Regions from separate parts of the Anoxybacillus sp. LAT27 genome, predicted to be linked through region 2. Evidence: predicted binding sites of a transcription regulator. Region 2 holds the regulator's gene; the other holds the start of a gene.
The links. Region 2 encodes Rex, which represses fermentation and respiration genes when NADH is low (regulators of the CRP and FNR family bind a similar motif). Its sites were predicted from a motif close to TTGTGAAATATTTCACAA; they were not measured.
Positions count from the first base shown of each region.

Region 1: a site for Rex is predicted at 2,208-2,225, ahead of LD028_RS02610 (TIGR04053 family radical SAM/SPASM domain-containing protein). Genes of this name have one in related genera too.

Region 1 covers NZ_JAIWYK010000061.1:13,190-16,775, reverse strand. The annotation lists gene LD028_RS02625 (DoxX family protein) at 20-529, shown strand; gene LD028_RS02620 (undecaprenyl-diphosphate phosphatase) at 685-1,506, shown strand; gene LD028_RS02615 (sugar O-acetyltransferase) at 1,535-2,095, opposite strand; gene LD028_RS02610 (TIGR04053 family radical SAM/SPASM domain-containing protein) at 2,243-3,385, shown strand; gene LD028_RS02605 (aldo/keto reductase) at 3,413-3,586, opposite strand, start outside.
Region 2 covers NZ_JAIWYK010000082.1:4,051-7,636, reverse strand. The annotation lists gene groES (co-chaperone GroES) at 46-330, opposite strand; gene LD028_RS08460 (CPBP family intramembrane glutamic endopeptidase) at 556-1,293, shown strand; gene LD028_RS08455 (YdiK family protein) at 1,290-1,463, shown strand; gene LD028_RS08450 (redox-sensing transcriptional repressor Rex) at 1,473-2,108, opposite strand; gene LD028_RS08445 (ABC-F family ATP-binding cassette domain-containing protein) at 2,336-3,586, shown strand, end outside.

The sequences.
Region 1 (3,586 bases), on a different contig from region 2:
AAATAAGGAGAGATGAAACATGGTAGTAAAATGGTTACGTGAGCATGTAAGCGCAGCGGCCGTTTTGACAGTGTTTCGTTTGTATCTCGGTTATGAATGGTTTATGGCAGGATGGCATAAGGTAACAGGGGGATTTGATGCGACAGGATTTTTAAAAGGAGCGCTTGGTAAAGCAACAGGGGAGCATCCAGCAGTACAAGGATGGTGGGCATCCTTTATTGAACATGTAGCGTTGCCAAATGTTGGATTTTTTAACTTTCTCGTACCATGGGGAGAGGTGCTTGTCGGCATTGCGTTACTTTTAGGTGTGTTTACAACATTTGCTGCTCTGATGGGAGCTGTAATGAATTTCGCATTTATGTTTTCAGGTACAACAAGTACAAACCCACAAATGGTTTTATTAACATTTTTCATTCTTGTTGCAGGAGCGAATGCAGGAAAGTTTGGGATTGATCGATGGGTAATTCCGTATCTTCGCAGATATGTGAGTGAATATCAGAATAAACGAAAAATAGCATCGACTTCTTAAAAGACGGCCATACGCACCTTTGTGCGTGGCCGTTTTTTTCTTGTTTTAAGTAATTTTCGCATGTAAGTAGTACAATGAAAATGTTTGTAGTACAATAGAGTAGGCGCCTGTAAGGGATTATACATATTTAACCAAACAAGAAAGGATGGACATACATGCATATCATAGAGCTAATTAAAGCGCTCATTTTAGGGCTAGTGGAAGGAGCGACAGAGTTTGCACCTGTTTCATCGACAGGCCATATGATTATTGTTGATGACATGTGGCTAAAATCGAGCGAGTTTTTAGGAAAGTATGGGGCGAATACGTTTAAAGTCGTCATCCAGCTCGGTTCAGTTTTAGCTGCGGTTGTTGTGTTTAAAGATAAATTTTTTGAGTTGCTTTATTTACGAAAAGGTGAAGTGAGAAAAGGACCACGCTTGACGCTGATGCACATTTTCGTTGGTCTTTTGCCTGCTGGAGTGTTGGGGGTTTTATTTGAAGACTATATTGATGAACATTTATTTTCCACAAAAACGGTGCTTATTGGGCTCGTGCTTGGAGCTTTGTTGATGATCGCAGCGGATCGTTTCGGAAAACGAACAGTAGCACAAACTGTAGATGACATTACGTATAAGCAGGCGTTTATTGTCGGTCTTGTTCAATGTTTATCGCTTTGGCCTGGGTTTTCGCGTTCAGGTTCGACCATTTCAGGTGGCGTACTTGTTGGCATGAGCCATCGTGCTGCAGCTGATTTTACATTTATTATGGCAGTGCCAATTATGGCAGGAGCAAGCGCCATTTCGTTGTTGAAAAACTGGGAGTACATCACGTTTGATGCGTTACCATTTTTCGTTGTTGGTTTTATTAGTGCTTTTGTTTTTGCATTGTTAGCTATTCGCTTTTTCTTACGTTTAATTAACCGCGTGCGTCTCGTTCCGTTCGCGATTTATCGCATCGTACTTGCGGCGGTCATTTATGTCGTTTATTTTGCATAAATAAAAGGCTCCTTTGCACGGGAGCCTTTTATTCGTTCAGTTTTTTAATAATTTTTGCCGGATTGCCTCCGACGACTACGTAATCAGGAACATCTTTTGTGACAACAGCTCCTGAAGCGATGACAACGTTATTTCCGATGTTTACGCCCGGATTAATGATTGCTCCGCCACCAATCCATACATGATCGCCGATCGTTACTGGTTTTCCGTATTCTAAACCGGACGCTCTTTCGATTGGATCAATGGGGTGCGTTGCCGTATAAATATGAACGCCGGGACCAATGAGACAGTTGTCCCCGATACGAATGTCACATACATCTAAAAAAACGCAATTAAAATTCGCAAAAAAATTTTCCCCGACATGAATGTTGTATCCGTAGTCGCAATAAAAAGGGGGTTCAACATATACGTTTTGACCTGTTGAGCCAAATAGTTCTTTTAATAAAGAAATGCGTCGTTCATGTTCTGTTTCTAACGTTTGATTAAATAGCCTTGTTAAGCGACGAGCATGTTCTCGTTCTTTCACTAACTCTGGATCGGTAGCCCGATACAATTGACCACTTACCATTTTTTCTTTTTCTGATTTCATCTTTTTTCAACTCCTTTATTTTCCTGTTTTCATTGTACCATAGCAAAGCGCTATGTTTAAAAAAATCGTCAAAAACGCGTGAGTGCATGATGCAATACGAAGTCTATAATGAATGTGAACAATAACACAAAAAGTTGGTGATGAGAGATGCATAAACATGCGCGTGCGATCGATTATAACGAAAATCCGTTTATTGTCATTTGGGAAGTGACGAGAGCGTGTCAGTTAAAATGTGTCCATTGTCGTGCCGATGCTCAACCGTTCCCCGATCCGCGCGAACTAACATATGAAGAAGGGCTTCGATTAATTGATGACATATATGACATGAACAATCCGATGCTTGTGTTTACGGGCGGGGACTGTATGATGCGCGAAGATTTGTTTGATCTTGCTGAGTATGCGATAAAAAAAGGAATGCGTGTTTCCATTACACCAAGCGCAACCCCGAATGTAACGAAAGAAAAAATGAAAAAAGCAAAAGAGATCGGATTGTCGCGCTGGGCGTTTAGTTTAGATGGACCGACGGCCGACATCCATGACCGATTTCGTGGTACATCGGGTTCGTTTGATTTAACAATTGAAAATATTCGTTATTTGAACGAGTTACATATGCCACTGCAAATCAACACGGTCATTTCGCGTTATAACTACGATCATTTAGAACAAATGGCGAAATTAGTTGCGGAGTTAAAGGCGGTGATGTGGTATATCTTTTTACTCGTACCAACTGGTCGTGGGCAAATGAATGATTGCATTACTCCAACCGAGCATGAAGAAGTGTTTCGTTGGTTGTATGAATTGAGTAAAACAGCACCGTATGATATTAAAACGACAGCGGCGCAACATTATCGTCGTGTTGTCATTCAACAAAAAATGCGTGAAAAACGCATTGATGCAGGGGATATTCGTTATGAGCATGCGATTACGACTGACCATGCTTCGATGATTGATGGATTAAAACGAGCGCCAAAAGGTGTCAATGACGGCAACGGTTTCGTTTTCGTCTCCCATACAGGAGATGTCATGCCAAGTGGTTTACTTCCGATCGTATGCGGCAATGTGCGCGAGCAACCGTTATCGCACATTTATCGCGAATCGGAAGTGATGAAACAGTTGCGCCAGCCAGATTTATATAAAGGGAAATGTGGCATTTGTGAATTTCGTTACGTTTGTGGCGGATCGCGTGCTCGGGCATATGCGGTCACGGGAGATTATATGGAAAGTGAACCGTTTTGCGTATACGTTCCTTTAGGGATGAGAAGAGAAAAAACCCGAACGGTGTTCGCTTAATGCGGACGCTGTTCGGGTTTATGTATATTAAAAATCAAAGTTATCCGGATCTGGACCGATGCGGTGGTTTTCGTTTAGCGCGTCAATCGCATCCATTTCTTCTTTTGTTAAAGTAAAGTCAAAAATGTTTGCGTTTTGTGCGATGCGTTCAGGTGTGACAGACTTCGGAATGGTGACGACTTCGTGTTGTAAGTCCCAACG
Region 2 (3,586 bases):
TTTGTTAAGTATTTTTGTACACTTTATATGTTATCAGACGAACGATTAACCAATCACAGCTAAAATGTCGCTTTCACGTAAGATTAAATATTCTTTTCCGTCATATTTTACTTCTGTGCCTGCATATTTTGAGAAGATGATGCGGTCACCCACACTCACTTCTGGAGCTACACGCTCACCATTATCAAGAACGCGACCTGAGCCAACTGCCACAACTTTTCCTTCTTGTGGTTTTTCTTTCGCTGTGTCTGGTAAAACAATTCCGCTCGCTGTTTTCTCTTCAGTTTGGATTAATTCAATGACAATGCGATCACCTAGTGGCTTCAACACGGCAAACGACCTCCTTAATTAGATTTTCGCTCTATTATTAGCACTCATTACAATCGAGTGCTAACACACTTATTATATTAATGAACTTTTTTTAATTTTGCAAGTAGGAAGTTAAAAATTTTTCAATACATATTTCCCTCTTTCATTATGTCTTTCCTTTCGAAATTCATACAAAAAATATGGTAAAATGAAAAAGTATTTATTTTGTAAAAAGGGGTTGACCATGTGAAAAAACAATATTGGTATGTCATCATTACATATATCGCCATGCAGCTATCGAGCTTAGTCGGCGTCCCTTTACTTGCACATAGCGGCTTTGTCAACGCATCAAATAAAGAAATAGCTTTTTCGATCGCTTCTGGTTATTGGGCTGTTATTAGTTTCTCGATTGCTCTTTTTCTCGTTCTTTATTTTATGAAAGAAGATATGAAATACTCATATGATCGCCATCAATCATCGATTGGCATGTCAGTCTTTTGGGCGATTGGGGGGTTTTTGCTCGCTCTTTTCGCCCAAGGTATTGCAGCAAACATCGAAGTACACCTCTTTGGGGTCGAAATGGGGTCCGAGAACACGAGACGGATCGTTGAAATGGTCAAACTTACACCAGCTCTTATGCTCGTCACTTCAATCGTTGGTCCAGTTTTAGAAGAAATCATCTTTCGAAAAATTATTTTCGGAACGCTGTATCAAAAATATAACTTTTTCTTATCAGCCATCATCAGCTCGCTTTTATTTGCGGTTGTTCATTTAGAGTTCGAACATTTGCTTCTTTATGCAACGATGGGATTTGTATTTGCTTTCTTATATGTCAAAACAAAGCGTATTATCGTACCTATTGCAGCACATGTACTGATGAACACCTTTGTCGTTGCAATTCAAACATTATTTGCTGAAGAAATCGAAAGCATTATGCGTGAGGCAGAACGAATGCAATTCGTAATTTGGAGGCTGTTTTCATGAAGTCTGAACCGTTGTTTTATTTTCTCACAGGCATTTTATTTACTTATTTTGCTGTCCATACCGCCGATGATGGTATTTGGGACATCACAACGATGCTATTTATTTTAATTGCTACATTTGATTTCGGCGCAGGAATTCGTTCTTTACGAAAAAAAACCTCCCGCTCGTAAACGGGAGGTTTACTCATTTCCGTAATGTTTTAAAAAGTAAACGAGTGACTGCAATTCGACCGCTAAATCAATATGGTGAACACGAATATGTTCTGGCACATGCAAGCGAGCTGGCGTAAAGTTTAAAATCCCTTTAATGCCTTTTTGAACAAGTCGGTCAGTAATCGGCTGGGCAACTTGAGCAGGAACGGTTAAAATCGCTACCGTAATCCCTCCAAGCTTTTCTTCCAATTCATCTAAATGATAAACCGGAACCCCTCCGACTTTTGTTCCCACTTTATCCGGATCAACATCGAACGCCATTACGATTTTCGTATTGTTATTTTTACTAAAATTGTAGTTCAAAAATGCTGTCCCTAAATTACCGACGCCAAATAACGCTACTTCTGTCGTTTCATCTTGGTCTAACGTTTTGCGGAAAAACGACAGCAAATAATTCACATTATATCCGTATCCTTTTTTTCCAAGCGCACCAAAGTATGAAAAATCACGGCGAATCGTTGCTGAATCGACTTTTACAGCTTCGCTTAACTCCGCTGAAGATACACGTTGCTTGCCTGATGCATGCAAGTTTTTCAAAAAACGATAGTACAACGGTAGTCGCTTTGCGGTCGCCTGCGGAATTTTTGGTTGTTCATTATTCACGAGTCAATCCCCCACATTTCCTTTCACAAATAGTTAGCGCTTTCATTTTTCTCTCCTATACGTCTAAAAAATTCTCCCCACTTCTAAACTATACACTATTTTTTTCATTCTGTCTTTCCTTTGTACCCTTTATTATTATTTTTGTCAAATTTGTTATTCACACACTAGTGTTGCCGAATATCAAGAAAGTACGTTACACTATCAAAAGAAGATTGAGGTGAGAAAGAATGATCATTTTACAAGTAAATCAACTATCCAAATCATATGGAGCGGAACAAGTTTTATCAGACATTAAGCTTGAAATACAAGAAAAAGACCGTATTGCGTTAGTTGGAAGAAATGGCGCGGGAAAATCGACATTATTAAAAATCATTGCCGGACAGTTGTCATACGACACAGGCGAAATCATTAAACCGAAACACGTAACGATCGGTTATTTAGATCAATATACAGGGTTGCAAGCGCATCGTTCCATTTGGGAAGAAATGCTCGATGTGTTTGCCCCGCTACAACAAATGGAAAAACAATTACGCGAACTAGAACAACAAATGAGTTTACATGATGCTGACTATGAGCGCCTACTTGAGCAATATGATCGTTTACAAACAGAATTCAAAGAAAAAGGTGGCTATCAGTATGAAGCAGATATTCGTTCGGTTCTTCATGGTCTCCGCTTCTCACAGTACGATTATACGACAAAAGTATCTACATTAAGCGGCGGACAGCGGACGAGGCTAGCGCTCGGTAAACTGCTCCTTACAAGACCAGATTTGCTCATTTTAGACGAACCGACAAACCATTTAGATATGGAAACGTTGCAATGGCTTGAACAATATTTAAAAAATTACGATGGGGCCATTCTTATCGTCTCCCACGATCGCTATTTTCTTGACCAAATCGTGACACAAGTGTATGAACTATCACGCACAAAAATAAAAAAATATGTCGGAAACTATACAAGCTACTTACAACAACGTGCTGAACAATTCGAACAACAACTAAAATTGTATGAAAAACAACAAGAGGAAATTACAAAATTAAAAGATTTTATTCAACGCAACATCGCTCGTGCATCAACAACGAAGCGAGCACAAAGCCGTAGAAAACAATTAGAAAAAATGAATATCATCGACAAGCCACTCGGTGATGAAAAATCGGCATCGTTTCGTTTCGAAATCGAACGACCAAGCGGAAACGACGTGCTGACAGCTAACAACTTAGCAATCGGTTACGATCACATCATCGCAACAAACCTTTCATTCCGTATCACTCGCGGAGATAGTATTGCGCTAATTGGGCCCAATGGAATTGGAAAATCAACTCTTTTAAAAACGATCATCAAACAACTCCATCAGAAACAAGGAGAAATACGCTACGGAACAAACGTACAAATTGGCTATTATGATCAAGAACAAGCACAATTAACATCAAACAAACGAGTGATCGACGAACTGTGGGACGAAGATCGATTAAGAACA